Regions from separate parts of the Mesobacillus jeotgali genome, predicted to be linked through region 4. Evidence: riboswitches for the same ligand, from Rfam matches in the RefSeq annotation. Region 4 holds a riboswitch; each other region holds the start of a gene.
The links. A riboswitch is a leader RNA that binds a small molecule or an ion and turns the genes downstream of it on or off. The one in region 4 is predicted to bind cyclic di-GMP.
Positions count from the first base shown of each region.

Region 1 (7,806 bases), 540 kb from region 4:
AGTCCATCTAGCGGGTTCTTGTTATAGACGTTCATCATTAAATTGGATGCAAGCGTTACAAGTTGCATATTATTTTCCTGTAGTCCCTTTTCAAGTACCTTATCGGCAGAGCTATATAATCGTTCACGTTCTGCGAAACTGTTTTCCATGAACTTCTCAAACTTGTCTCTTTCCAGCTCGATCTTAGCGGTAATGGCATTGAGGCAAGAAATCAGCCGCTGTCTTTCGGTTTCTTCCACTTCTTTTGTCTTCAAGTAACTTGTCGCCGAATTAATCGTTTCTGTTACAACTGATGCGATATCCAATGCGCTAAAAACATTCTTTACACTCATTATGACTTCCCCTTTTGATTTGATGTTTTCACTATATTTTTCGGACTAATTGCTCTAACTGTTTAGTCAGTTCCTGATACTGAGTCGTGATGACAGCTTCGTCCTGAAGAAAATGTGTTGTAAGCGTTCTTTCCAGCATCCTGATGATTTCTATCACTTGTTCTGCACCCTGGACGTCACATTCATCGTTAAAATCTAAAGCCAATAATTCTTCCGTTTGCTTCATTTTTTCTTTAAGAGGACGATACAAACGCTCAATGAGCGAACGTTCTTCGTAGATACTTTTTTCGACAAAGGCCAAATTTGTTTTCAATACTCTTAGTCTTCCACACTCTAAATCAAGCTTCGCCTTTATTTTTTTTGCTTCCTGCAAATAAGCATCTGCCTGCTTCACACGCGTTCTTTGCTGGATTAGATCCATGCCAACAACCCCACTGACAAGTCCTGCACCCAATGTACCGATGACTGCCGCCGCTGCAGGCATGAAAGGATTGCTATCCTCAGAATGAGAGGAATAAAAAGCCTTCCTTTGCAAATAATAGTCAGATATATATTTCTCCACCGTTGCTCCGTATTGACTTTTTATCTCTTCATACAGTTTCTTTTTATAGTCATAATGATCGTCAATTAATGTCTCTACACAAAGGATTTCCTCGTGGACATCATCGAATAACTCATCATACTTCCTTCGAGCCTTATACAGAATTTCTCCTGCCTCACTATTTTTTTCATAAGATGTCTTATAATCGTCGTTGCCTTTAATCACCATTTCTTTAAAGCCGTCCGTCATCAATTCGGTAAACTCTTTTCTTCCATCGCTTAAAATCTGTCCTAATTCTTTTCCTGAATCCGCAAATATTTTCCCTACTTCTGCTATATTCCTAAAGAAACTCATCTCACTGCCCCTTTGGCTTCATTCACTTTCTTACTTATCTATACTCGCTTCCGCCACCCCAAAGCTCACGGCCTCCGGTATGCCCTACGCTTGCGTGTGTTTCCCGGTCAACTAATTGCAGGACTCCCGGCTCTTCATTGTGATGCCACGTGTATCCCTCTGGATTATCTCCATTGGACAAAGCTTCGATGTCTGCTTCGGTTAATCCTAGTTCTTCAGCTAATTCTGGATCTTCTTGAATATCTTCATATAACTCATAGTTTGCATATGTAAAATGGATATAATCGCTTCTCAAATACATATCTTCATCAATTTCCATTTCGTAACTACAGTCAAATACAGGGAAGGAATCCGTTACGGTCTCACCGTTTGGAAGCTCGATCGTTTTGGTTTCAAATGGTACTTCTGCATCTGGTAAATTAGATCCATTCTCCTCTGCATCAGCGACATCGACTCCATCCACAACATCGACAACCCCTACAGCCAAGGCTCCAATAGCAACCGTTTTAGCGATGGAAATCGCACCTTTTTTTACACGGTTATGATCTCCATCGACAAAACCGCCAATGACTTCACCGCCATTGTGAACTGTATGTTTAGCAGTTTGATAGACTCCCTTCGCGGTCCTGCCGACAGCACTTCCGATTTCATTCAAACCCTGATCACGCTGGGTTGGATTGTCATTAATGATTCCCGCCACAGTCCCCACAGCTCCATCCGCAGCTTGTCCAACCGTAGTACCAGCGAACTCAGATGCCTTCCTAACCCCTTTTCCAATGTCCTCGATCACATCAGATCCAGCTAACTCCCCAATCACTTGAATTGGTCCTCCGACTACAATCCCAGCTGTTTTTCCTGCATATTTACCAAACGTCTTAAGAAAGCTCATGCCATCTACCCCTCCCGGAAAATAAAAAAACTATGACAAAAAGCCATAGCAAGAGGAACTCTACTCTATGGAAACCTGACGATCCTAGCACACCTCAGCATGCCTTAGACTCACGGCTTTGCGTCCTCCCCTTTCGAGAAGTTTGCCCTTTTCATAGGATTATATTTGGAATTATTTACACATTTATTATATAGTTCTTTAGAACTATAGTAAAGTAAAAATTCCACCTTTTTATGCAATTGCAGAACATGGGGACGATTCTCAAGCCGCAATTAAGAATCCCTCATTTACAAAAACGATACACGAAAACGGAAAACGTCAGTCCGTTCAGAAATCTGGACATATAAAAGAAACACAAGGTACGTCCCCATTCTTTGATAAAACAGTATGTACTTAAGGACCAATTCATTCACTCTCGTTTTCCCTTACAGTCAATGGAAATTGGTGAAAGTGTAAACGGTCTAAAATCGAAGACCCCTTTTGCCCATCATTCATCATTCATCATTCAACCCATGTTAAACGGACAGTTGTCAGTCAGCTTCCGGATAATCATTACCATCAAGTTTTTTCGGACACTATATTCAGCAACAATTTAAAAATGCACAAGAGCATACTTACTAACACTATTTCGGCTCCTGAATGAGACATGAGAGCCGTTCCTTTGTATCCGAACAATCTCATGTCTTACTCAGCGATACACCAATTATTTTCACTTATGTATGGGACATGTGATCCTCCCTAGCCTCTAAAACTTGTGTTAGCGACTCTATAATCTCTTTTAGAATCTTTCTTATAAATTGGACTTTTACTAACTTTTCCTCGATTATTTTCAGCCTAGTTTCTACTCTAATTTTTTCTTTATATTTAGGATAATCCTTTGCAAGTGCCAGAGGAGCGAAAGCCAAGAATAGTACTGCTGTAGATGTCGCACCCTTTGTAATTTTTTCTTTCAACACATTAAGTTTTTGCTTCAGCTTTTGTTGTTCTCTATTAATAGACCCTATTTCTTGTTCAATTAATAAAGTAGCTGCATTGCATTCTTTAAGTGAAGAGATAATCCAATCAGTTGAATCGTCTGTTTTATGAAGTAAGTCCCAACACATGGAAATATATAAATGATTAATACACAGAAAATAGTGATCTTCATAGTTTTTATGCGACTTGGCCTGTAATATTCCCAAAGCATCAATAAATTTATCTTTGGCAGACCAAACTAGTTCTTGTTGCTCATTCACTGTTCTATATGATTTGGAAGCGTCTAAAAGATACGTTTTCGCGCTAAAAATAGGTCCTTTTTTCATCGTTTCTAAATCCATTTTAATTGTTTCTAATACTTTTTCTTGCTCTTCATAAAATATAATCATTTGAGACAATACTTCATTAATATTTCGGTTAGAATTTACCATTCCAAAAAATCTCGTCGTTATTGCAAAAGCTGTTAAACCTATTGGTTCCATCTCCTCATCCTTCCAGATTAATTGTATCAAGCTAGAGTCATAAAATAGAAAATTTATATGAATCTAGCTATCGGACTTCTGTAATTATACTTATTCTCTTTATTTCTGTTTTTCCTAATGTTTTTCAATTATTTTATGTTGCCATTCCTTCATAGGAATCGTAACCACTCATCCAACATTTCGCATTCTGGATGCTACGTGAGAACAATCTAAGGTTAGGTCAACATGTTTAGTCTTCGTTTATAAATTCGCTAACAATACTTGATATATCTCCAGTGGAGATAATAGGTAGGACTATGTCGGAAATATTCTCGATTTTTTCTAAAAATTCTTCTAAACCGCTTGTTGTATATAATGTATATCTTTTAGATTCATATTGTTTAATATAATAATTAATTGTAAATTTTGTTATTAACGAATAATCTAATGATTGGATTGTCAGTTCAATATATCCTTTTGTGTATTGCTTTCCGTAAGTGAAATTTCTATAAATGTAATTTTCATTACCTAAAATACTGTATGATTTAATATTATTAGGGATGTTATTTAGAATAAAACTCATTTTATTTCTGGCTATATCGTTCAAACGCTTAAAAAGTTTGATTTGTGCTTGATCTAAAGGTTTTTTATTTAATTTTATATACCGCTTATTTTCACTTATATCAACTAGTTGGTAAGTTGGACCGCGTAATGTTTCTGTAGAAATTATATAAAAGTCTTTATAGGTATCAATTACATCATCAATAGTTGTTAAAGTATTTTTTTCAATAACCTTTATTTCTTTTAGCCAGTCATTCATTTCCTCAAGCGATTTTTTAATTTCAGATCGAGGATTATTAGTAATTATTGCGCACTCAAAATGTATTTTTGCCCATTTAAGAAATTCTACAGCATTCGAACGAAGTATAATTGTTTTCTCGTTATTCTCAAACAGCGCCTCATCAGCATATATATATAAGGTGAGAAGTTTTCTTCGAGTAATGTTGTTACTAGCTGATAAGTTTTTATTTATAGTTCTTTTTTCAATTTCTTCAATCTTATATCTTAGCTGATCTATCTCGTGTTTTATCTTTTGAATTTCTAGTAAATTATCTAGTTTCTGCATTCTTTTCCCTCCGACAATGACTATGATTCCAAAAACTTATATAGTTATTATCGTCTTACACTACTTGAGTGTTTAGTTTAAGGGTATTGATTGATTTTCATTATAGAAACTGCTTTGCTGGAACAGATTTTCCTAGAAAACTTCAAAAAAGGGAATATTGATAAAAAAAATAATAGCAAATGCCAATGGGCATTTGCTATTATTTTTCGAAACATTATTATGTTAGTTCATTCAACCAGAGTACATACCTAATAGTTTATTTAAATCTGAATGGCGAGATTACCCATATGCTCAATGGGTTAATTCGTTCTTTAGACATGATAAGTAAACCACTTTTCCATCGAAATCGAAAATAGTAAGATGAGGCTCAGCCTAAACCTAATATATGTGGACCTACCGATTAGACATGAGAACCCTCCCTGTGTTGCTCCCACCAACAATATTCGGACAAATAACTTAGCAATAATATAAGAAAACAAACTACTCCATTAAAATTAAACCATCCGAAACTTCCTGGTTAATACTTCTGTCAAATAAATTTCTATAACATTTGCGGCCCGAGAACCGTCCCCATGTCTCCTTTCGGCCCCCGAAGAGACGCGAGAACTGTCCATGTCTCTAAAGATTATTAAATGGATTTCCATCTGGATTGCTCCGTACATACCCGCCACCTGCCTCTAAAGGCCGGTTTAAGTTGGTGTTGCCGTCGCCGTCCCGGTAGTAGCCTTCAACATAGGTTCCGTCTTGTCGGAAATAGCCGTCAACATGGTGGGGCTGGACGAAATGAATATTGCCTAAATCAAGGTGGAAAGGCTGAAACTTACATTTATAGGCATGTTTAAGCGGGTCTTGATAATCCAGAAATTCATTAGAGTAATCGTATCTGTCGTAATTCACTTGAATCAACTCTTGATGGTTGTCGAAGTTCATTATTTCATTGCGATTCCCGAAGTCCTGGTCAAATGTATCGGCAACGGGCACTAGTTCATTATTCATCCAATCGTTCATCCAACTGCAACTCCTTCTAAAATTTCATCTTTAATAAAATCATTAAATCCATTTAATTTTTCTTGGTAGGTCCGGATGCTTGCTGCCTCGTTTTGTTTGGCCTTGATTTCGCCTTTCAGGATGACTTCATAGGAACGAAGCAGTCTGGTGAATTCGTCAAAGGACTCTTCTTCTATATCCTTCATTGCCTGATTGATATACTGTTCCAGATGATCCTCCAAGTTATCGACCAGCTGGCCAATTTGCTTATTGGAGTTGGAGATCAATTCAGGTTTGATATTTTCCAGCTGTTTTTCTGCAAGTTTCTGTGACAAGAATGGAAGACCCGCCATCCCGACAAGCGGCAGAAAGAAGGGACCGCCTAAAAGCATTACCAGAGTACTTGCTCCGCCTAATAAAACACCCGCCTTAACATTGGCATTACCAGTGTTTGCCCTCAACATAGGTACGGCATCCGTAAAGGCGAGGTCTTCTCCCTTTACCGCCTGGATGGCAACGGATTGCTTAAATGCCGAAGAAAGTCCTTTTGAAACTTCTGCTTGAGTTTTGCGCAAGAGCTCATGTATATAGTCACTGTATTGATTGGTCCATTGATTGAAATGAGATTTCACTGCAATTGGAATCTGTGCTTCCACTAGATTTTTAACGTCCGCTCCGTAAAATAGACGAATCCTGTTTTCAATGTCCTCTTTTACAATGCCGCCAAAATGCTGTACCGATTTCCGCACCATATACTTAATCTCATTCTTGCGTTCCAGTAGATAGTTCTGGAGTTGACCCTTCCAAATGTCCTGTTTCTCAAACCATTGGGTTACAGCATCCACCTGCGCAGCAAGACTCTCCACTGACTGCGATGACAGTTGCCCAGCTGTTTCAATCTCGCTGAGAACCCCCTCTGCTATAGCATGGAGCCGCCAATTGAACCGTTCCAGCTTTTCCATGCTGCGTGTTCCACTCTCGATTCTGCGGGCAATCTCCGCCTCGATTTCAGGAATTCCCGAGTACTGTAACAGTTCAGCATCTCCAGTAACTTTTCCTTCCAGAGCTTCCTTGGCGGACATGGGGAATAATGCTGGTTTTTCTCCACTGAGTGTGTTTTGGATCCTTCGTTCAACAAAATCAATGGTTTCATCTAACTCTTCTTCATCGATACGATCCATGAAGTTAGCTGCGAAGAGGATTTTGTCCAGCCCATTTTTCAGAAGAAACTCCTGGATGAACGTCACTTCTGTCTGCTTCATTGCAGCGGTGATCGAAGTCATAAAAATGACAACATCCGCCCTCGGCAGAAATTGGAACGTTACATCGGAGCGCTGCTGGTTCAGGTCATTCACCCCCGGCGTGTCAATCAGGACCACTCGATCCTTTAGCAGCGGAGCAGTCATAAAGAGCTTCAAGTATTTGATGTCATCGACGTTAAAATCCGCTGAGGCCGTATATTGGTCAAGCTGCTCCTTGGAAAGAGTCCTCATTTCCACTTGTCCATCATTCTTCAGGATTTGAAGCGCTGGCTTCTCAGAATGGAAGACAGCGTTAATGGTGGCAGTGGTTGGTGTCACATCTCTAGGCATGATATCCTGACCAAGCAAAGCATTAACAAATGTCGACTTGCCATGTTTAAATTCTCCAACAACCATGACTGTATAATAATCTTGGGCCAAGTCTTCTTCCAGCTCAAGCAGCATCTTCATCTGTGAACTTTCTGGTATGTTTTCGACAAGCGACTCTCTTAGAGCAGCAGCTTTCTTTTGGATTATCTCTTTCTTCTCTGTATAACTCATCTCTTCACACCCACCTTTTGCTTCATGGGATTCATTAAGTCCTTATTCAGGATTGACAGGTCGTGCTGAATTTTTTTCAGTGCATTCGAACGGCGGTTAAGCTGTTCAATCTTGATTTCAATTTCTTTTTCCTCAAGCATTGTATTCTCCAGTAGCTGGTTTAGCTGTTTCTCTACCTGCAGGACGTTATCATTGACGATCTCTTCGTATTGCTTGGTGATGGCCTTGACCATTCCATCCCATTCATTTTTCAAACTTAGCTTTCGCTGTGCTTCCGTAGTTTCGAACTGAGAGACGAGCTTCCGGCGAAATTTCGTCTTTTCGTCTTCACCAGTCAAC
Region 1 is NZ_CP109811.1:4,453,223-4,461,028, forward strand. It holds gene FOF60_RS22635 (hypothetical protein) at 1-332, opposite strand, end outside; gene FOF60_RS22640 (hypothetical protein) at 364-1,227, opposite strand; gene FOF60_RS22645 (HNH endonuclease) at 1,262-2,116, opposite strand; cyclic di-GMP riboswitch class I at 2,183-2,273, opposite strand; gene FOF60_RS22650 (hypothetical protein) at 2,830-3,573, opposite strand; gene FOF60_RS22655 (hypothetical protein) at 3,803-4,678, opposite strand; gene FOF60_RS22660 (hypothetical protein) at 5,297-5,686, opposite strand; gene FOF60_RS22665 (dynamin family protein) at 5,683-7,467, opposite strand; gene FOF60_RS22670 (dynamin family protein) at 7,464-7,806, opposite strand, start outside.
Region 1: another riboswitch for cyclic di-GMP. It lies ahead of FOF60_RS22645 (HNH endonuclease); the one in region 4 lies ahead of FOF60_RS20085 (hypothetical protein).

Region 2 (7,806 bases), 1.8 Mb from region 4:
CTCGCGGCTATCTTCCTGTCGCTGGCAATGATGATTGGCATAATCGCTAAAACGCGATTCCAGGCACTGGGGATAAGCCTGATTGTCTGGGCTTTCCTTGTGCTTTTCTATGAATTTATCATTATGGGATTAAGCATGTTCTTGATGAAGCAATGGCTGCTGACAATGCTGACTGTGTCCATCTTTCTGAATCCGGTGGAGTTGATCCGTGTCCAGTCAATTTTGTCGCTGGACGGAGCATCAGTATTCGGTCCGCGCTTATATGATCTAACTATCTGGGCAGATGGATGGATTGGGAAAACGTTGTTTGTACTTGCCGTTTTGCTCTGGACGGTACTGCCTGTCCTATACACAGTGTACAGGACGAAACGGGGGGTTAGTGATGAATAGCAGCGAATGGATCAGGATTGAAGGACTGGCAAAACATTATAGTGAGACGAAAAAGATTACCGACATTAACTTGACCATCAACAAGCCTGAAGTCTTTGCGTTATGCGGCGGAAACGGCGCGGGCAAGAGTACGTTGATTAAGATGCTTACAGGGATGATGAAACCAACTGCCGGAAAAATTCTGATGGACGGTAAGGTAATCGACCCGCAAAAACAAGGATTCAAAAAATTATTTTCCTATATGCCGGATGAAATGCTCTTTCCCCGCCAGCTGACAGGTTTGGAGATTTTGACCTTTTTTGCAAGGTTAAGAGGAATAACTGATGAAAAAGTTATGGAAGCTCTTAAGCAGGTTGGGTTATTTGAAGTACGAAATATGCAGATTAAACAATACTCTAAAGGAATGCAGCAACGTCTCTCACTGGCGCAAGCGCTATTGCCGGATGTCCCTCTTCGGATCCTTGATGAACCTACCAATGGGCTGGATCCATTGTGGGTGTTCCGCTTCAAGGAAATTATCCTGGAAGAGAAAAAGCAGGGCAGGACGATTCTTTTTACTACTCACATCCTTAGTCTCGTTGAGGAATTGGCAGACAGGGCTGCGTTCATGCAGGAGGGGCAGCTGCAGTATTGTGATTCAGTAACATCACTTGTAGAAAATAACGGTGTCTATACGCCGCTTGAAAAAGTCTTCTTTCATTAATTCTTGATTGTTTCCGGAGTTCGAGTGAAAATCGATCCTACATGCAATGCAAAAAAATCCCGGCGCTGATTTCGGCACCGGGATTTATTAAAGTGTTCATGGCCTTTCGAGACTCCACTAACTTAATGGCCGCTTTCCTCTTCGCCTTCGCCATCCATATCATTTTCCTGATCCTTATCCATATCCATGCTATCGCTGTTCATCTTCATTTTTTTCATGTAGCGTTCTTTAGAGATTTGGTCAATCTGTTCCCATGATGCCATTGCGGGATTCTTGCCGTTGTTTTCTGAAATGAATTTCTCGGCGCTTTCATTATCCTTGAAGAAAGCATAGCCATATTTCATAGGTGTTTTCAGATCTGCTTTCACAGGAATCGAGGAATTGGCATCGATCCATTCAGATGTAATGTAATCGCGTACCCACTTTTCTTCAAATTCGACATCATCACGCCGTGTGATATTCAACAGACATCCGGAGTCGTCAAAGAATACATACTCTCCGTCTTTCGTTTTGGCCTGAGCTGTAAAAACACCCATTGGGTCAGCTTCCTCGTATACCTTCATATTGCAGAAGGCACAAACATCATCAGCGCCGGGTTCATGAGGACCATCTCCATGATCATCCTCCTCGTGTTTCACTTCCGTTGCCGCAGTCTCCTGACCGTCTTTCTGCTCCTTTTCAGCTGCTTCATCTCCGCAGGCAGAAACAATTATCATTAAAAAGAATGCCATCATGACAGCAGATAATTTCTTCATTTTATTCTCCTCCTTTGATCGATTTATATCCTATCAAGGAGTTGTGATTAAAATGCGAAAAATCAATGGTGAAAACGTGATAAGCTCACTGTTTTTATGAATATTTTGTGACAATTATTCCACCATCGTATATGGTTTGCCAGATTGCAGTGGCTGAACGACTAATTATGTACTTTATTAGTTCAAACTATATCCTTTTGTGTTCCTGAAGCACAATGAATGTGAAAATAGATGGTCTAAAGAGCGAGCTTGCATTGTAATTTATATAAAAGCTTTACTGTTTATCCTGTTTATTCATGCTTTTAAACTTCATGAAATCCAGATAGTAAGCAAAGTCTTCCTTGCTGATTCCATTTTTTATTGCCTCATCAACGAGTCCAGCCCATTCCTCATCAACAGGTATCATTTGCTGTCCCATTAAATACTCAACCGTTGTATCAAGATTGTCTGCTAGTCTGGAAAGCACCTGTAGAGAGGGGTTTCCCTGGATCCCCCTTTCGATGTAACTGAGATAGGATTTGGACACATTCGCTTTTTCTGAGAGTTCGCTAATAGAATACTTTTTTTCAAGCCTTAAGCTTTTAATTTTCTCGCCTACGCTCATATGGGAAGCTCCTTTAATTCACTATTAATTCATTATAACGAACAAAACAGTTCTTTTAAAAATACAAGAAACTGAGATAAACGGAGTATTTTCTTAAAAAAGAACGATTTTTGTTCTTTTTTAAGAAAATTAGCCATATTTTAGACTTTTTCAGAATTGGTACAAATGAACTATACTTCAATGGAATAATGCAGCAAGTCACTTAAAAAAGGGGGCTGGATGGCCGTGTACAGAAAAAATTGTGATCGATGCAATCGTCCTTCGTTTAGCAGCAGCGAGGTTGGGGAGTGGCTGTGCCCGATTTGCGGAAATGATTTAACAAGGTATCCTTTCTTTAATGCCGTCAGCCTTGAAAAAGTGGCCATTTTATCAAACTGGAAAAAGCAAAGGTATAAGAAATCTACCCACCCATAAGTTTATGGGGGTAAATAAATAAAAAGAGTTCAACAATTAAAGATATTATTTGACAAAATATAGTGTTTAAATGGTTGTAATTTTCAGAAAAATACTATTTCTAGCTGTGATTTTGTAATTGTTTGGAAGAAAAAAGAAAAAAACCTTCTAATGCTGGCGACAAATAGTTACATGTTAAATATATAGAACAAGGTACAATGACATTGGGAGTTAAGAAGTGAGTAAAAAGATACAGAAAAAGGCAAACTTGTTGAAAAACTAGGACGCAAAGTCACGGATCTAAGGTGCAATCGACTATGATGGCCGGACTGCCTGGAATACTAACTGTATTTTGGGGGGAAGAACTTGATTAAAGAGCAGGTAGTTTTCGAAGAACTGGATACAGAATGGATGCAGCTTATAATGGAAGCATTAGAAATGGGAATTAACAAAGAAGAAATCAGGGAATTTTTAATGAAGACAAAAAATAGCTAAGTGATTTATACATAGACAGTTTAAGTGAAATCGAGCAGCTCTTATGGAGGTGCTTTTATTTTTTGCATGAAAAAGGACAGCCATTAAAGCTGTCCTTAAAATTATTTATTGTTGAGTCTCCATTTATTGAATTCCAGGAACTCACGGAATTGGTCTTTTGTGATTCCTGAATCCATTGCATCTTTTACAAGATTGACCCAGTCTGAATCCATGTTCTCTTTATCGGGCTGCTCATGAATGAGATGGTCCACCGGTACATTCAGTACTCCAGCTATCTTTTCTAAAAATTGGATTGAAGGATTTGTTTGAAGATTTCGCTCCAGGGAACTCAAATATGATTTGGCCACGCCAGCTTGTTCTGCCAATTCGGATAGGGACATTCTTTTCTCTTGTCGAAGTTTTTTGACGCGTTCACCGATCAATGTTATCCACACCTTATCAATTTATAGTTATATCATAACAAATCTGATAAAATAGTTCCATATTGAGAACAACTTATAGAACAATTATAACCAAACACAAACTATTTTTCGTCTGCTTTTATTAAAAAACATGTTGGGAAAAAACTCGTTGCTTTTATATCGGCCATTGAAGTGGTCAGTTGTACATCATTTTATGGATTGTTTATGAAAAATCCATACACAGTTGTCCATTGTATTCAAACGGACATAAAAAAGGTAAAATGGTAGCAATCAGACAAGGTACGGTGATGTTTTATGCAGAAAAAGTATTTATTGATCTATGAAGAAATTTCGAAACAGATCCAGGAAGGAGCTTATCCTCCTAAAACAATTTTGCCATCCGAAAACGAATTCGCGGATATGTACCAAACTTCGAGGGAAACCATCCGCAAAGCACTGAATCTGCTTGCTCAAAATGGATTCATCCAAAAAATTCGCGGCAAAGGTTCGCTTGTACTGGATTTGAAAAGACATCAGTTTCCGATAACCGGATTAATCAGTTTCAAAGAACTGGCGAAGAACATGGGCGGAAAAGCGAAAACGACTGTGGAAGAATTCACTCTCGAGCTCGCAGGCCGGGAAATTGCCAGGGAATTGAATATAGCTGATGATGAAAAGGTTTGGAAGGTAAAAAGAGTCCGGCATATTGATGAAGAACGAGTGATTCTCGATAAGGATTATCTCGTAGAAAGGCATGTGCCAGGACTGTCGAGCGAGAAATGCGAAAACTCGATATTTGAGTACATTGAAGGTCAGCTTGAGAAGAAAATCAGCTTTGCGAAGAAAGAATTCACGGTGGAGGAACCCAGTGGGGAAGACCGGAAGCTTCTTGATATGGAAGGATTTCATGCAATCGTCATCGTGAAAAACTATATTTATTTTGATGACGCGACCCTGTTCCAATATACAGAATCAAGGCACCGTCCCGACAAGTTCCGGTTCGTTGATTTTGCCAGACGGATGGATACACAGACTCTATGAAAAAAAGAAGCTGCCATTGATGCCGGATTAACCAGGCAATCAAATGGCAGCTTTTATTTTTAGTAAAGAAAATAGATATTTCACTTAGAGGCGTTCCCTGCTCCATGCATTCTTCTGATTAATGTTTCGGGTACTTCCCGACAAGATGGATGGCGCTTATGATTCTCTTATTGATCCAGGTCCTGTTTTCCTGGGTATTAAGCTGTTCATAGACCATCTTCCGGCCGTCTTCTGTAGTGACATAGTGACTTGGAAGAGTGTTCAGGCTGATGGCGATGATATCGTTCCGGCATTTCTGGCAATTGCAGAAAGTCTGGTAATCCGGGCTCATCATCAGCACATTGACAAGAGTCGAAACGACCTCTTCCATTACATTGATATAACTAAATTTCATGATGCCTCTCTCCCTATTGATGTCCTAAGTTAAATTATAGTTGAATGACAGAAATATAAAATCTTTTTTTTATCTTTGCTATAAGATAGGTCGAATTACACTGAATTATATAAAAAAATGGAAATACAGCTGGATGTTTCATAGTTGGAGGACAGGGAATTTTAGATAGTGGAGAATTTTTAAAAAGGAGATGTTGAAACTATGGGTAAAAAAATTGCCTGTGTAATAACAGATTTATTTGAAGATGTAGAATATCTTGAGCCTTCACGAGCTTTTACCGAAGCAGGGCATGAAGTTGTAACAATCGAAAAAGAAAAAGGGAAGACCGTAAAAGGCAAGCAGGGTAAAGCCGAGGTCAAGATTGACGAGAGCATTGACAACGTCAAGCCGGAAGATTTCGATGCATTATTCATTCCTGGCGGCTTCTCTCCGGACCAGCTGCGTGAGGATGAGCGATTCGTGGAATTCGCCAAGTACTTCATGGATGAGAAGAAGCCAGTCTTCGCGATCTGCCATGGACCTCAGCTGCTGTTGACAGCCAAGACACTCGAAGGCAGAGGCGCGACAGGCTACAAGTCCATCCGCGTCGACATGGAATATGCCGGAGCGAAATACATGGATAAAGAAGTCGTCGTATGCTGCAATCAGCTGGTAACAAGCAGGGAGCCGAAGGATATCCCGGCGTTCAATCGCGAAGCACTAAAAGTGCTGGAAAGATAATATTAAGAACCCTTTTGCTGAAGCAGAAGGGTTTTTTACTGCGTGCGTGCCCAGGTAAGCCGTTAATTGCTAGTTGGTGAAAGTCCAATCTGAGTAAGTGCCAAGACGCTCAGTAGCTGACAGGCAGCTGGTGGAGAAATCCTAAGGTTGAAGCCCTGTGACAAAGTAACTCCCTCCGCGGAGTGCGAGCGACCTGACAGGTTGTAACATAAAGTGAATCCTGCCGTCTCGTCAAAAGAACCTGCTCTCGGGCAGCCAAAGAGATGTCGAGCCTTGATGTAGTAGGCGAAGACCATGGAAGGTGTGAGGAACTTGGAAACAACACCGAAGAATCTCTCGGGGTAAGGGGAGCGACATGTCAGGAAAGTAATTAACGGAACTGGGGATACCCTCCTCGTCACTTTCTTATGAAAGTAAAGCTGAAACCTATAAGTGAAAACGAAGTGGTGAAGGGATGAGAGGGAGTCGGAAGGGGTCATAGTACCAATGATGACAATGACAACACAACATTGTCTAGGGAAGGACGGCGAATGCCAGTACCCTACTTCGTTCATATGTCCAAAGGAGGTAAGAGTCAGTGAATGCCAGGAAAATGGCTAACTACACCAATAATGATAAAGCTCAAGAACTCTGGAAGACGTTATATCTTTGTGCTAAGGAAAGTTCATCTCGAAGATTTCACGCACTATATGACAAGATTCATCGGCCTGACATCTTATGGGAAGCATGGCAGAATGTGAAACGGAAGAAAGGAAGTGGCGGTGTCGACGGACAGACGATTGAACAAATCGTCCTGGATTACGGGGAAAGGAAGTTCATGAATGAAATCTTCCTTGAACTGAAAGAGAAACGTTACCATCCTAGTCCGGTGCTCCGTACCTTTATTCCGAAGGAAGACGGAAAACAGCGTCCACTGGGAATTCCAACAATTAAAGACCGGGTAGTCCAGACGGCAACGAAAATGGTCATTGAACCGATATTCGAGGCTGATTTCCATGACTGCTCATTTGGATTCCGTCCGAAAAAGAATGCCCATCAAGCCATGGCGAAAATCAGGAAAGCGAGTAAGAACTGCTTTTGGGTAGTCGACGTCGATATCCAAGGGTACTTCGACAATATCAATCAAGGAAAACTGATGAAACTTCTGGAACAACGCATAAGTGACAGAAGGGTATTGAAACTGATTCGCAAATGGCTGGAAGCCGGCATCATGGAGGAAGGAAACATCAGGAATCCGACAACAGGAACCCCTCAAGGTGGTGTCATCTCTCCATTACTCGCCAATATCTATTTAAATGTCATGGATAAATTATGGCAGGAGAGATTTGGAGAACTCGGAGAATTGATCCGGTATGCGGACGACTTCGTCATCATGTGTAAAACGAAGAAACAAGCAATGGAAACCATCCGAGTCATCCAGGCGATCATGGGGAAGCTGGATTTGACCATCAATCGGGATAAATCCAGACTGGTCAATATTTGGAATGACACAGACGGATTCGATTTCCTTGGCTTCCATAATCGAAAATTCCCTATCCGCCGTAAAGGCGGCAACACGTTCTATGTCATGAACCACATACCGAAAAGGAATGCCCTGAAGAAAATGCGAGCGAAAATAAAAGCATACACGGAACCGAGAAACAAACTTTACTTGGATATCTGTGACTTGGTCAAAGGCTTGAACAGGAAGTTACAAGGGTTCAAGAACTATTACCAACTTTCACCGCAAGGAAAGAAATGGCTGAATCGCATTGACTGGTATGTTCTTGAGAGATTGGTCTTGTTTTACAACAAAAAAGAAGAACAATCCCAAGAAGCACGGGAACCTGAAAGATGTAAGGAAAGAAGTTGAACATATATTAGTGAAATTGGCGAGTTAGACCAGTACGTACTGCCAAAGAAAGAAGAAC
Region 2 is NZ_CP109811.1:837,410-845,215, forward strand. It holds gene FOF60_RS04200 (ABC transporter permease) at 1-390, shown strand, start outside; gene FOF60_RS04205 (ABC transporter ATP-binding protein) at 383-1,093, shown strand; gene FOF60_RS04210 (nitrous oxide reductase accessory protein NosL) at 1,216-1,848, opposite strand; gene FOF60_RS04215 (helix-turn-helix domain-containing protein) at 2,123-2,452, opposite strand; gene FOF60_RS04220 (hypothetical protein) at 2,678-2,866, shown strand; cyclic di-GMP riboswitch class I at 3,097-3,182, shown strand; gene FOF60_RS04225 (anti-repressor SinI family protein) at 3,212-3,340, shown strand; gene FOF60_RS04230 (helix-turn-helix domain-containing protein) at 3,442-3,762, opposite strand; gene treR (trehalose operon repressor) at 4,057-4,782, shown strand; gene FOF60_RS04240 (late competence development ComFB family protein) at 4,901-5,176, opposite strand; gene FOF60_RS04245 (type 1 glutamine amidotransferase domain-containing protein) at 5,378-5,896, shown strand; gene ltrA (group II intron reverse transcriptase/maturase) at 6,474-7,748, shown strand.
Region 2: another riboswitch for cyclic di-GMP. It lies ahead of FOF60_RS04225 (anti-repressor SinI family protein); the one in region 4 lies ahead of FOF60_RS20085 (hypothetical protein).

Region 3 (7,806 bases), 600 kb from region 4:
GTGAATGGAGTCGATAGGACTAAGTTCGAAGACGCTGAACTTGAGCCGGGTAAAACATATTATTATAAAGTTAAAGCGTATCAACAATCGGAGGAAGGCGGTTTTTCCAATACTGTTGAATTGAAGATGGACATGGACTCCGATAAGGATGGCCTACCAGACCATGAAGAGATTACATTGACTACAGACCCGATGAAGAATGATACTGATGAAGATGGCTTGTCAGATTCATATGAATTGAAAGTGTTATTCTCTGATCCATTGAAAAAAGATTCTAATGACAATGGGACGATGGATGGCGAGGAAGACAGTGACTTTGACGGACTTTCAAACTTAAGGGAATATGAATTGGGTACTAACCCGCTAAAAGAGGACACAGACTTAGATGGATTGACAGACCCAGAAGAGATGGCCAAGAAGACAGATTCATTAATTGCCGATACCGATCAAGATGGTCTCCTGGATGGGGAAGAAGAGCCGCTTGGTTTCGACCCGCTTAAAAAAGATACAGATGGAAATGGAACCCCTGATGGAGAAGAAATCATTGTGCATGAAACGGTTGTAGAGGAAACGGAAAAAGATCCACTTGTTTCCCCATCAATAGAGATGACGGGGCCGGCGATAGATGCAAATTCAATCACGATTACAAAGGTTGAGGATGAAGATGCATTTATTGACGAGAATATCCCTGGGTATATTGGAGCTCCTTACGATTTCAATAGTCTAGTAAGTTTTGACGAAGTGATCATGAGTTTTCAGTATGCTGAAGCAGTAGTTTCAGAAGGCTTTGACCCAGCTATTTACTATTATAATGAAGAAGCCCAGCGTCTAGAAATGCTTGAAGGTCAAACTCATGACCCGATAACCAATACGGTAACAGCGAAAGTCACGCATTTCAGCAAATATATTCTATTGAATAAAGCGAAATGGGATGAAGCATGGGCTACAGAAATCAGACCACCGGATTTAGATCAAAGCGGAAAGGTAAAGAATATTGATGTAGTGTTTTCGATTGATTCTTCTGGAAGTATGGGAGGAAGCTACGGAAATGATCCATCGGAAATTCGAAAGGTTGCCTCTAAGAAATTTGTTGATAAACTAAAAGAGGAAGATAGAGCAGCAGTAGTCGATTTTGATAGCTCAGCAAGGGTACTTGTGAGTTTGACTACAGACAAGCAAGAGGTAAAATACGCAATTGATACCATAAACTCTTCAGGTGGAACAAATTTATACAATGGTGTAATGGAAGCGGTTGAGGAAATAAAAAACAATGGAAATCCAGATCACTTAAGGTTTGTCATTTTCTTGACAGACGGGGATGGCTATTGGAATGATGAAGCAATTCAATTTGCAAAAGACAATCAGGTGATCATTTATACGATTGGACTTGGAAACGGGGTCAATCAGAATCTGCTTGAGAAAATCGCAGCCGAAACAGGCGGTAAGTACTTCTTTGCTGAACAGGCAGATGAATTGGAAAAACAATTAGAGGAAACAGCGGAAGAGACAATTGATTATACCAAGGATACAGATGAAGATGGTCTGCCTGATTATCTTGAGAAAAAAGGTATGCGTCTAGGAAACGGAAAATTGGTGAAGACAGACTATGAGGATCCGGATACAGATGGAGACGGCCTTAAAGATGGAGAGGAAGTAACTACACAATATATCCCAATGAATGGCGGCTATTTTGTGACCATTTCCGATCCATTAAAAGTAGACACGGACAAAGATACATTCCCGGATGCATCTGAATTGCCAGCCCGGAGGCAGATTCCGGAAATTCTGCCAAAGACCACTTTGATCATGAGTGATATGTCATATATCAATTTGAAGAGGTATGTAGATGGCAAGCCGGATGTGGTGGATATTGGCTACGATTGGACCATTCGCTTAAAGCATGGCCTTGCGAATCCAAACACGGATGTAGGCGACTGGAATCTGGTGAAAGCCGTTGATAATAACACCTCAAGCAGCGGCTTTGGTGCCCATGCCTATAAAAAAGGAAATAATATTGTCATCGTCTACCGGGGATCGGATAACATCGCCAAATGGGATAATAAAAATGACTGGATCGGGAATTTGGGAGGTATTGGCCTCTTGAACTACCATTACCAGTTGCCAGAAGCATACAAGTTTGCAGCAGAAGTAATTGCGAAATATCCTTCAGCGAAATTCTATATTACAGGTCATTCACTGGGAGGGTACCTGGCGCAAACTGTATCATATAAAATCTATGAAAAAGATTTAGTCGATGAAGTAGAATTGAGCAAAAAGCAGGAAGAAAAAGTCTCGTATTCCTTAAATCTTGATCACTATCAAAATACGAGAACGTATAATGCAGCTTTCTACTTCCCAGTAAAGCTATTCAATGCTGCAACCTGGGTGAAATTGTTTTCTTCTCCTATTCCGTTCTGGAAACTGAACAATGAGGAATACCGTGAAGTGGTCTTCAATTACAGCATTGACAAAGATATGCTCAGGCTGGCTGAAAAAGCAATGGAAGGACAGCGCATGGGAGGGATGGCATTAGAATTCCCTTACCCTCACGATAAGAATGACCCAGTTGATGCACATAGCCTGGATTACTTCTATCCTTACATCCAGGAAATGATGATCTATGAATATCCTTATAGTAAATAGTCGCGGGAGGTATATGCCACCTTCCTCTGATGTAAATTTATAAGAGAGTAGCTGGTCCCGATAAATAAAAAAACAGGTTTGATTTATCTTATTGCCGCGTTGATGAGCCTGGGAATAGCTGAAGTACTTTTATTCGCAGTGGTCATGATCTTTATATCAAATTTAGGGGATGGGATAAAGTTCTCCATTCTGGCCATACTTTATCTTATCAGTACCCTTCCTGTGTTGATTGCCATTTTTCTAAACAGGAAAAAGGAAAAAGTCTTTGTTCAGCTAGGCTATCTTGTTCTTATCCTGGTAATTGTATTTTTATACTTTATATGGGGATATCAAAGATTCATTAATGCTTGATAAAACAACAGGCACCTCCAGTAACTGGGGTGCCTGTTGTTTAGGTATATTTACTTAAACCCCTTTACTTTCTGGGTATATTTTCATATATTTAAATTAATAGAATATATTGGCAAACCATTCGAAAGGGTGGGACGCAAAGCTACGAGTCTAAGGCAATGGCTATGATCGTCGGGTTGCATATTTTAATTTTGTTTGGTGCAACCCGATTTTATTAATCGGGTTATTTTTATTGTCCGCTACCTCTTAGTACAGACTAAAAAGGCAAAATAATTTCAAAGGAGACAAAAACCAAAAATAGGCTTGGGTAATGAATTGCGACTATTTAACTGCGGATGTCAATTGGGATATGGAAGAATGAAGTAACTTTTTGTAAAAGGGAGGATATTAGATGGTTAAAAAAGGACTTATCGCATTAGGTATGATTATGTTTATCTCCTTCGTTTTTAATCCAGGAGTGAAAGCCGCAGAACTTGATGTATTCGTGAACAGAAAGGCTGCAGAACAAACATTAACAGAGGGTGGAATAGTTTATATACCTCTGCATAATGTAATTAAGCTGATGGGTGATACATTTGAGTATGACCACTCCTATAGAACGACTAGAATTCAACTAAGTGATCATGTCGTAGAGATCACAAATGGAAAGAGTTATATTACGATTGATGGTGTCCAAAAGGAACTCCGGGAAGCAAGCGGGAACCAGGCCCGTCCTAAATTGATAAATGGTGTTCAATATGTTCCTTTTAGCTTCTTTAACATGATAGGTTACGAAACAGCTGTTGGTTATAGGGAGATGACAAAAACTTATTATATCGGGCCTTTGCCGAAGGACGGTATTAATCCAACCATAAAGCTTTACCTGGATGGTTATTCTCATGAAGAAACCTACCTACCACAAGATAAGCAAAAGACAACAAAATATGCGGCTGTGTACGCCGCGCCTTCTACTAAGGCACGTAAAATGAGATATATTGAATATCCCTACCGTTTCAGGATCATAGCTTCCAAAGAAGGGTTTTATCAAGTCGTTTACAGAGGCAGCACAGGATGGGTAAAAGGAGAACATGTCACTTCGTATACCCCGGCAAGGTTTGCGGATGGAAAAGGACCCTCAAAAGGTCAGTCAATTGCGGATTATTTAGTATCAAGTTATGGCATGGTGGCATTGAGGGACAAAAAAGGAAAAACGCAGGCGGGCTTGTTCCATGCATATCTACCTGGCAGTAAAGATTTAATATACTCTACTTTTTATTTTGATACTATTCCTACAAAACACGGTGTCGAGGCAAGTATATCCATGAAGGGATGGGACGATCAAAAGTCAGCGTTTTATCATTATCACCCTGCGATTACAAGAGAGATGCTACGCTTATACTTCCCTGATAATTATAAGTACATCTTTGGGGAATTGAATAAGCCAGCTAAACCTAATGTAGTGCCTTTCGGTGATAAATGGTATAAATTTGACGACAGATGGTTCAAAGTCCGCGTTCATGGTGATATCTATATAGCTATAAGTAAAAAAGGAATGAAAAACCCACCGGAATTGATGCATTAAACATGACAGGTACCTTCCAGTAAACTGGAAGGTACCTCACTGTGTTTACATCACTGATCTCGCTTTCTCTATCAATGCTGTTTCGCGTGCTGCTTTTGCGTTTTCATATTGTGTCGTGAATTCGGCTGCTTCGGATGCGCTGAAGCCTTTTGCTTTTAAGTCCTTAAGCAGGGATTCGTATAAATAATTGAACGTTTCGTCAGTGCTTGCTTCTAGCTCCTTGCCGGCTGAGATGTATTTCCGGTAAAAATAAGTGATTGAGATAGATTCACCGTTCTGTTTTTTCGTGTTGTATTCTGAATAAGCTGTACTGATCAGTGAGTCGATTTTCGCATTTGCTTGTGCCTCGAGCGCCTCGAATGATGGACGGTACGCTGCCTTTATCATTTCGGCTGTAACATCTTGCTTTTTAGCTCCGTCAGTCTTTCTTTTTTTCCCTTCTGTTTTTTCATTTTTCGTTGTGTCACCATCAATGTTCTTGCCTTTGGTCACACTTGCTTCTCGCTCTATATTAGAAGGAGAGCCTGTCCCAGCTTCAGTCCTGCTGCCAGTATCAGCAACCGCAGCTTTGTTATTACTAACAGTATCAGCCAAAGCCGCCTCGGAACCTTCAGAGCCAGTGTCATCCCTGTTCTCATCACTTCCACCATCTATCCCATCTCCCAAACTGCCCAAATCAGGCAAGGCAACCTTGTATTCAGTCTTCGTAATCTCGTCTACCTTTTCATCGGCTACATCGTATTCTTTCACATTTAAAAAATAATATAGTGCACCTGCTGTACCCGCAAGCAGGATCAGGACCGGGATAATAGCGAATTTAAGTGACTTTTTCATTCTTAGGTGTTCTCTCCTTTGATTAACATTCGTAAAAACATTTAAATATTACCATAAATCTGTCGAGAAAAGGAACGAGTTCTAGAAAATGGTTAAAGGGAATATTTGCAAAATAGAAAATTCCGTTGTATCTACCAAAAAAAACTAGTATCATAATCTCGTATTTATACTCTACATAGACACAAGAAAGATAGGGCCAATAACATCACGGGGGAAGACAGAAATGAAAAGGTATCCATTCAGCAACAAGGCAATCAAAGCGATCATTGCTGCATCAATTGCACTATCGCCACTCGCACCAACTAGCCACTTACTTACTACAACAGTCCATGCTGGAGAAACTGCATCGGACACAGCAGCGATTGAACGTATCACTCTTATTTACAGCCAGTTCACTCCTGATCAGGAGGTAATCTTTAATAAAGCAGCAGCTGGTTTTAAGCATCCTGCGAAGTTCACCACACAGGACTGGACGGAAGTCATTTCATCAGCTGTTTCTGAAAAAGTGAACAGCCAGTTGAGCGATGGCGTGACAGCTGAAAAAATCGCTATGAAACTAGCGACACTTCTATATGACGCGAACGAATCAACAATTAGCACAAACTACACTGCATTCAAAAATTCAGCAGAAGGCCAGGCGTTTGAATCGGTTATGGGAGCAGGATCCATTGACCTGATTCTTGAATTCATTGTCGATGCCGAGAAAAAACTGTGGGAGAAGCCACTAGCGGATATTTTAGAGGCGTTGGAGAATGGCTCAATCGAGGCCATTGCTGTCGAAATCCGTGATGAATTGATCAAGGAAGCAAAATACGCTGAACTCAATACGAAGTTGGCGACAAAGACAGGGACAAATCTGGAAGGTCTATTCCAAATAAAAAATCGCATTAATAATAAGCTTGTCAGCAAAGGAATCATCACAAGCGCTGAGCAGGGAATCCTTCGTGACGCGTTCATTGACGCGGCATATAGTGCAGGCAATCCTAATACATTACCACCAACTAACGAAGACCCTACTGTCATTTCACTTCCGAAGGGTGCTGCAGAAGTGGTCCGTGAAAAGAACCCTTCTGGCAAGGTAGAGGTGATAACAAAGGTTATGCCTGAAAAGGTAGCCGACATCGTTTCCATAATCACTGCTGAAAAGGATACTGTCGAAGTTGTCCTTGAAGCAGCTGCATCAGGTGAAAAAGCAAAGGCTGAAGTTCCGGCTTCATTGTTTACTGAAGCAGTAAAGAAGAATGAAAATACTATAATCGAAATTTCAACTCCTGAAGCATCATATAAGATACCTGCTTCTGAAATTAACATCGCTGAACTTGCTGCAAAGCTAGGCACAACAGCGGATAATGTGAAAATCAACATCTCTGTAAACCCAGTAAACAAAACAGTCAAGGACCTTAACCTTGCTTCTGATGTAATTGACTTTACAATTGAAGCTGTTGCAGGGACAAAGAAAGAATCCATCACGAAGTTCTCACAATATGTCGAACGTGAAATCACCGGCGACAAAGATTTCAATAAAGCTAAGTCTGTTGCCGTGAGATTGAATTCAAATGGAACATTCTCGGCTATCCCGACATTGTTTGACGGCAAGACAGCTACAGTCAAGTCTTTGACAAACTCTGAATACACAATCGTAGAAAACAGCAAAACGTTCAAGGATGTCAAGAGTGGCTGGGCAAAGGAATATATCGAAACACTAGCTTCCAAATACATTGTATATGGAAAAGCAACTGGTGAATATGAACCAGGCAAGCATATGACCCGCGCAGAATTTGCCGTTCTTTTAGTGAGAGCACTTGGTCTTCCAACTGAAAAATATGATGGAAGCTTCAAGGATGTGAAAGGAATCGAGTGGTTTGCCAAAACGGGTGAACTTACAGCAGCAGTCCAGTATGGTGTGATTAAAGGGATGGGCGACGGTACATTCGCTCCAAACGAAAAAATCACCCGTGCCCAGGCAGCAGCCATGATTGAACGCGCAATGAAGATCTCATTCGTTAAGTATGACTTCAGCCAGCTGGATAAAACGAAGACACTCAAAGATTTCAAAGATGCCAACCAGGTAGGGTCTTGGGCAATAGCAGGTGTCGAGGCAGTATACCAGGCGGGAATCGTTAAAGGAAAAGGCAACAGCACATTCGATCCAAACGGCTACACACAGCGTAATGAAATGGCCGCCATCCTCGCGAACTTCCTAGTATCAGCAGAACTATTAGATAAATAAACAAAAAGTGGCAGGCACCTTCCAGTTTAATGAAAGGTGTCTGTCACTTTTACTTACTTATTAAATACTCAATTACATATTTACTCCAAACCTCATGTCCTTGTTCATTCGGCTGGCTGTTGTCTGATGAGATGTAATCTTTGATTTCTTCTGTTTGATAGTCTGGCCATGCTTGCCAGTGATCGAG
Region 3 is NZ_CP109811.1:4,517,178-4,524,983, reverse strand. It holds gene FOF60_RS22930 (S-layer homology domain-containing protein) at 1-2,643, shown strand, start outside; cyclic di-GMP riboswitch class I at 3,096-3,178, shown strand; gene FOF60_RS22925 (stalk domain-containing protein) at 3,386-4,555, shown strand; gene FOF60_RS22920 (hypothetical protein) at 4,601-5,389, opposite strand; gene FOF60_RS22915 (S-layer homology domain-containing protein) at 5,613-7,619, shown strand; gene FOF60_RS22910 (SGNH/GDSL hydrolase family protein) at 7,669-7,806, opposite strand, start outside.
Region 3: another riboswitch for cyclic di-GMP. It lies ahead of FOF60_RS22925 (stalk domain-containing protein); the one in region 4 lies ahead of FOF60_RS20085 (hypothetical protein).

Region 4 (7,806 bases):
ATCACTTTTTTTATCGAGCCTATTTAACCAACTTTCATAAAATTCATATACCGAGCCTGCAGCGACAAACCCGATCAACAGCATTATGACTGAAAGGGTCTTTTTTATCCATGTGATGTCAATGAAAAGGAATAATGCTCCAGCTGCCGCAAAGGAAACGAATAGTATGATCCATCTTCTCAGAAGCCTTGAATCCTTATCCGTGCTCATATCACACACCTGCCTTCCTTATTTAGTAATACGTAATAAGGGATAACAGGTTTCAACAAACAGGGCCCAAAATAGGACCCTGCAAATTTATTACTAAACTAATTTTCTCATCGCGTGAATTTGGCCAAGATGATAGGCTTCATGGAATAATGCCATGTTCGCAAGCTCTCCGAAAGTCTCAAGCCCAAGGAAAGGCTTCTTGAGCTTTTCATCCAGCATTGAAGCTGGCACTTCCTTGACCCTTCCCAGCTGCGCTTTTAATTGGTCCCTCAAAACATCAACGGAAGGAACATCTCCAGTCCATTCAGATGGTCGGGTACCGTTCCCGAATAACTCTATGTAGTTTGCAGGGAGATGACTCGATTTTTTCGGAAATCCCATCATGAATTGTTCTGTAACTGTCAGCACATGCCCGATGTGCCAGTGGATGTTATTATTGAAGCCCTCCGGCTGAACACTTACCTGTTCTGCTGTGATGGCCTCAATGTTTTTCAAAAAAGAAACTCTAGTTAATTCAAACTGCTTGAATAAAAGCTCACTCATAGTAACCTTCCCCTTTCCAGCTTGTACTTCTAACTATATTTATTCTATATATTTCCAACATATGCGACAAGGAAAAAGAACAAATCGCCAAAATACCCCTATATGTATTAATTTCCATTTAAGGAAATCAATTGACAAAATTTGTTCAAAACATTATGGCTGATATGTGTCTTCACACTTTTTTCACAGATTTCCATAAATTGCTTTGATATCTTATAAGTGTAATCATTATATATTTTGAAGGGAAGCGATTTAGATGTTCGCTAAATGGTTAAGAGAAAACAATATTGCTGCTGGCCTGTTGACTGTGATTCGTGTTTGGCTAGGTTACAACTGGATGACTGCTGGATGGGGAAAATTGACTGGTGAAGGATTCGACGCAACTGGATATTTGAAAAATGCAGTTGCCAATCCGGTAAAGGGGCCAGACGGTAATGCAGTTTATGGTTGGTATGTAAACTTCCTTGAAAGCTTTGCGATCCCGAATATCGAGCTTTTCAACTTCATTGTTCCACTGGGAGAATTCCTCGTTGGTCTTGGTTTGATCCTTGGAACACTGACAACTGCGGCCATGTTCTTCGGCCTTGTGATGAACTTTAGCTTCTTCCTTGCCGGAACAGTATCTCACAATCCAACAGACATCTTCTTCGGCTTCATCATCCTGTTCGCTGGCTACAATGCTGGTAAATACGGCTTAGACCGCTGGGTGGTTCCATTCATCCGCAAGACTGTTTTCAAACAGACACCAGAAGCTGCACATAAATCTGCTTAACGATATTGCAAAAGCCCTCCGCCGATAAGGCAGAGGGCTTTTTTATCAGGACTTTTCCTCAATTGTTTTAAGCATGATTTTTTTCCTGAAGCCGCCACTGCGATTCTTCTTTAGCTGGCGCATGAACTCCACTTCCGATTCAGTGATTCCCCTGTGCTCGGCAATCGCATAGACCACCTCAAGCAAATCAACGATTTCACTCAGCAGCCTGTCCGATCCAGCATGACGGAATTTCTCAACTTCCTCATTGAACTTCTCCATCAGTTTTTCACTATATTGACTGCCTTCCAAAATTTCAAATTCTACTTTCTTGCCCTTTTCCTTCATTAAATCAGGAAAAAGGTCTCTTACGAGTTTGTTATATTCCTTTATCTCCATGTCGATTCCCCTTTTGATGTCCTATTGATAAACATATCCTTTAAACGAGATGTTCAAACACTATTCTTGAAATATGGCTGCAGTACAGAGGGTTGTTGATTTCCAATCAGGCCACTTCAAAGATGGATTCATTCCAGGTACTATCCGTCTGCATAGTAAAATGGAGCATTAGAAAAAGCCTGTGGATCGGTCCACAGGCTTTTCGTATAATATAGGAAAGGTATAAATCGAGATTTGTCCAGCTACAGCGCCTAGCCCCTCGAGACGTTTCGGTCCGCCCAATGAAGTCAAAGAACGACTTCACTGGTCGGTCCTCCAACGCTTGTCGGGGCTGACCAAGGCGCTTCCGCTTTTCTTCTCAAACCACATAATCTTCAGTTAACTTACTGCAAGCATTCGATAGATTCTGCAAGCATTCCATCCTTAGCTTTTCGTCACAGATAAAGTCATTAAGCAGCTCTTCTTCAAGCTTCAATTGAATTTGATTGATTTCTTCCCGGAACCTCTCTCTTTTTTCAACCTCAGATAAATGAAACTCTATCTCCCGTTCAAAGTACTCTACCGTCCCAAATAAAACCGTCAACGTTTCCTCCACCTTTCATAAAAAATTGAATATCCTATGTGCTGAAACCAAATCTGCCAAAAGGATCATTTTATTTTGTCCTGTCAAGTAACTTAAGTATTATTTATCCTATATCGCAAAATGCAAACGTGAAATTCGTTTCTTTTTGCAATATGGTGCAGAAAGAGACATTCCAAAAAAAAATCCCCCAAAAGGACGGCGGATTTAATGCGGCAAACAGTCTTCAAAACCATCCGCCTGTACCTGGTGTTCTCATCCGTTCTTTTTTGGCAACCCGACGATCATAGCAGTAATGCCTTAGACTCGTGGCTTTGCGTCCTCATCTTTCAATGAGTTTGCCTTTTTCAGTTCTAATTAAAATATAAAACTTTAGTACTGTTATTTCAACAATTTTCGCCATTTTCTTACAAGGATGAGTCTTTTTTCCTACAACTTTGTGAATACCAGGTACCATCTCTTGCTTTTGAAGAAAAGAGAGACCGTCTCCAGATGGCACGGTCTCCTGATTATGCTATGGCAATAAACTCTTCAATGGTTTTGCGTAGACATTATAATCCTGGCTGCCGATGAATAAAGTTTCGTTGATGATCACAGGTCCTCCAGGCGATAAAGGCCCACCTAATTTAATTTTATTCAGCAGTTTTCCATTGCTGGCTTGCAGGACATAAAGATTTCCTTTTACATCCCCTGCATAAACCTGGCCATCCTTTACGGCTGGTGCACCTTTGATGCCTTCACCTGCATTATGCTCCCAAACCTTATTTCCGGTTGGAATATGGTAGGCCATGAGTGATTTGGTATAAGGACTTCCTACGAATGCATACTCGCCGTCAATCGTGACTGCACCTGATGTATTCGTATGCGGAATTGGCACCTTCTGGTCTGGTCCCGTCCCCATTAAGTCCTTCCATAGCAGCTTTCCGGTTTTATTATCAAATGCGTAGATAAAATGATAATTTTCTGCATCATCACCATATAGCCTTTTTTCCTTTTGAGTTATTTTAAACGCCTTATTGGGCATGTTCTCGCCATATTTTTCCCATAGCTGCTTTTTATTCTGCTGTAAATTCATTTTCGCTCCGGTCACAATCACTGTATTCCCCGCTACAGCAGGCGGTACATCTGTTACAGATCCAAGCTTTCCCTGTTTCCAAATGATCTTCTGTCTTTCTAAATCAACAGCAACGAGCTTATCCAGTGCGCCGACATATAAAATATCGTCTTTGATATGTGGAGATGACATGCTTGCCCAGCCAGGGAGCTTCAATTTCCATTTCAGCTTTCCGGTTTTAGCGTCCAGGGCATAAAGATGGCTATCCCCTGTGGCAATGTAAACATTTCCTTTGTAATAGGCAGGTGCCGGCATGACCTCACCCTCTGTCTTATACTCCCAAACTTTTTCACCAGTCTGTGCCTGAAATGCTGCTACTCCGCTTTCACCTGTCCCTCTTACCTTTTGCTTGAATGGGTCTTTGAATTTTCGGTTGCCATACCCTACATATAGAATGCCGTCATGGAAAATCGTATCGGCATGGATCCAGTTTGCCACAGATGCCTTCCAATTGATTTTTCCAGAAAACAAATCGAATGAATAGAGGTCCCCGCTATTATGGTTGCCGACATACAGACTGTTTTTAACAATCACGGGATTCGCCCGGACTTCATCACCTGTTGAATAGATTTTCTCAATCGAGCGACTATCGCCATTTGAATAAACAGCGTTATTGGATGTATCGAACCGGTATTGCTCCCAGTCATTAGGACCGTATTGCAAATCACTTGCTGAAGCAAAAGACCCAAAACTCAACAACATCAAGAAACTAATAATTACCTTCATTTTCTTCCTCCTTTGAAAAAATACCCCATCGCCCATATATGCTTATAATTCCCAAATAATTTTTAGCGAAACCGCTTACAAGTTATTACCATTTTAGGTCTGCTCTCATTCTTATTGTTTTCACAATGTAATATCCCAGCAATCTCTATGTAAAATTCACTTGCTAGAATAAAAGGAAGAAGCTTTATTACAGGCGAATGGCAGGGGGATCCTTATGGAACAGCATGTTAAAAAGTCGCTAGATGAATGGAAAGCAGAAATTGAAGAGATTCTTCAAGAGATTGATGCGGAGTATGAAGAAGTTAAAAACGAGTTAAGTGTGTATACACATAAATTCAACATCACAAAGCAAGTCGTCCAGTCGACAGTAAATCCAGATTTGAACAGGAAAATCCGTGAACTGTATCATCAGCCATTTGAGGAAAAATTCAATGATTTAAAGGAATATATCAAGGAGTTGGAAGAGAAAAAGAGAGTCTTCCAGATGTTCACCGATAAAATCGAAAAAGTGACGGAAAAAGAAGATACACCGCAACTCGCAATCGCGCAAACTGAATAAAAAGAAAAGCTTGGCTGATTGATCGAAATCTGAACTGCTCCCGGTCAAGTAGACAGTGGAAATAATAAAAACAATCTAAGCGGCTTTAGCCCTGTATTCTAGGGGGCTAAGGCCGTTTAATCTTTTTTGGTAACGCTTATGGTTATAAAAGTATATGTACTCATCAATCGCCGCAGATAGTTCCTCAAAGGTCTTATATTTCTCCAGGTAATACTTCTCGCTTTTCAGTGATCCCCAAAAGGATTCCATTGGACCATTGTCAATACATCTTCCGACTCGAGACATACTTTGAGTCATCTCTGCTTGATCTATTCTTCGTTTAAATCCGAGATGGGTATACTGAAAGCCTCTGTCGCTATGTATAAGTGGACGGTCTCCATTCAAAAGGGCTGTAGCCTGATCCAGCGTATCAAACACCAGTTTATTGTTGTTGGAATGCCCAAAAACGTAACTGACGATGGTTCCATCGTGTAAGTCTTTAATCGCACTCAAATAAGCCTTTTTTGCTTCTCCATACTTGAATTCAGTGACATCCGTAACCCATTTCTCATTTGGATTTTCGGCTTGGAATTCACGGTTTAACACATTTTCTGCGACATGTTGAGGGGTTGACTTTTTATAGCGTTTCTTCTTTTTCCGGATTACGCTTTGAATGCCGACAATCTTCATCAGCCTATAGATACGCTTATGGTTGAAGCTCTTGCCCAACTTTCGATTCAGAGCCATCGTAATCCTGCGGTAGCCGTAGATTCCTTTAACATCTTCATGGAGAGCCTTCATTTCTTCTACAAGTTCTTCATTCTGTCGTTCACGGATTAAAGGTACTCGCTTCAGCCATTTGTAATATGAAGATCTAGCCACCCCCGCAATTTCACAAAGCATGACGAGAGGGAATCCCTCCTCCTGGTGAAGTTCCTTGATCGCGATATATCTCTCCTCTAGGCGTACCTGGCTTATCTTCGCCTCCTTTCGATCTCCTCTAACTTTTTTAGGAATGCATTCTCTGCACGTAAGCGTTCGTTTTCGCTCGCAAGCCTCTTCATCTCCAATTTCATCTTCTGTTCTGGAGAGAGTTCAACTTCTTCCTTTTTCCTCCCACGTTTATCCCCTAGGGCTTCTTCGCCGCCATCCTCATACTTTTTAACCCATTGATATACTTGTTGGTAAGAGACCTGGTAGGTCTCAGCTGCCTTCTGATAATCTTTGCCGTTCTCAAGGCAATATAGCACAATCTCTTTCCGTTCATTTATAGTAGTGTTTCTTCTAGTCATAGTGTTTGTCCTTCCTTGGAAAGTGTCCTTTAATTCTCTATGACTATTATACTTTTTAATCCACTTGCGAAGGAGAGAAGTAGTGGAAATTTCATATTTCCTCGTAACTTCCTGAATGGAGTAATCTCCGCTAAGATAGTCCTGAACTGCCGACAGTTTAAGTTCCTTCGAATATCTCTTCCAAGTAGAGGATTCGTTCAATCCTTCCACTCCGTATTTTTCAAACTTATAGATCCAATCATAAATTGCCATATTGCTCACTTTGTATATAGATTCCAGTTCCGAAATGGTATGGTTCCTGTTTTCCAAAGCCTTTATAATCTTAATTTTATCTTGGAGTGAAAAGGCCCTTTTTGACATATAAAAACTCCCCTTTAAGTAAACAGATTATATTTTTTAATCTGTCTACCTAAAGGGGAGCATATCATTGATCGAAATCTCAGCCAGGCTTTTTTATGCTTATCTCTTCCACCAAGAATCAAACATGGATGCGGGCATATGCCGTTTATGCTCTGAAGCAAGGTATCTGCCTTCAATTTTAGCAGCGTCTCCTTCGTCAATCTGCTTTCCTTCAAGATAGTCATCGATTGCTTCATAGCTGACTCCAAGCTCGGTTTCGTCTGACTGAAGCGGCTTGTTGTCAAGAAGGTCGGCAGTAGGTTCCTTCAGGTACAGTCTCGGTTCTGCGTTCATTGCCTTCAGCAGCTCCCTGCCCTGACGCTTGTTCAGTCCGGATAAAGGCAACAAATCGGCACCGCCATCTCCGTATTTTGTAAAGAATCCGGTCACAGCCTCGGCAGCATGGTCAGTCCCGATTACCAGCAGGCCTTCCTGTCCTGCAATGGCATACTGTGTGATCATCCTCATTCTGGCCTTTGCGTTTCCTTTATTAAAGTCCGTCATATTATCGCCTATCGCTTCTTCAAACTGTGTATTGAACGTATCGACAGCCGGCTGGATATTGAAGGTGATCGTCTGGTCAGCCTTGATGAAGTCCAATGCTTTCTGAGCATCTTCCTCATCTTTTTGCACAGCGTACGGAAGTCTGACTGCTACGAATTTGGCCTCCTTGCCTTCTGACCGCAATTCCTCCGATGCTAGCTGCGCCAGCCTTCCAGCCAGAGTGGAATCCTGGCCGCCGCTAATTCCAAGCACGAACCCTTTCGCCCTTGAGGCAAGCAAATATTCCTTTAAAAAATCAATCCTCTTCCTGATTTCCTGCTGGGGATTAATTTGCGGCTGCACATTCAATGCGTCAATTATCTGTTCTTGCAAGTTCATAATAAACCTCCTAAACACTTTAAACTGATATCAGGCTCTTTTGTCCATTTACGTTGAGAAAGCCTTTGCTAGAATCTCATTATAAAAGAGCATATCCCTTACAAAGCTTAAAGTCCAGATTTTGGTCAGGTTATCTAACATTCATTTTACAAACGAAATTCTACTGTACTATTTTACCCATTCACCTGTTGTTCGTAACATTTTGTCACCAAGGATTTTTTTGCTAGACTATAACTTAGACTACTCATGCTTAAACAAATTGGAGGCATTCATAATGGCAACTCATGAAAAATTAAAAGGCTATTTTGGTACATATACAAAAGGGGACAGCGAAGGCATCTACTCATTCACCCTAGATTCTGTGAATGGAAA
Region 4 is NZ_CP109811.1:3,917,094-3,924,899, forward strand. It holds gene FOF60_RS20065 (hypothetical protein) at 1-210, opposite strand, end outside; gene FOF60_RS20070 (DinB family protein) at 304-753, opposite strand; gene FOF60_RS20075 (DoxX family protein) at 1,010-1,525, shown strand; gene FOF60_RS20080 (nucleoside triphosphate pyrophosphohydrolase) at 1,571-1,903, opposite strand; gene FOF60_RS20085 (hypothetical protein) at 2,262-2,486, opposite strand; cyclic di-GMP riboswitch class I at 2,752-2,836, opposite strand; gene FOF60_RS20090 (outer membrane protein assembly factor BamB family protein) at 2,998-4,323, opposite strand; gene FOF60_RS20095 (hypothetical protein) at 4,538-4,882, shown strand; one part of gene FOF60_RS20100 (IS3 family transposase) at 4,958-5,874, opposite strand; one part of gene FOF60_RS20100 (IS3 family transposase) at 5,874-6,513, opposite strand; gene nadE (NAD(+) synthase) at 6,613-7,434, opposite strand; gene FOF60_RS20110 (lactonase family protein) at 7,709-7,806, shown strand, end outside.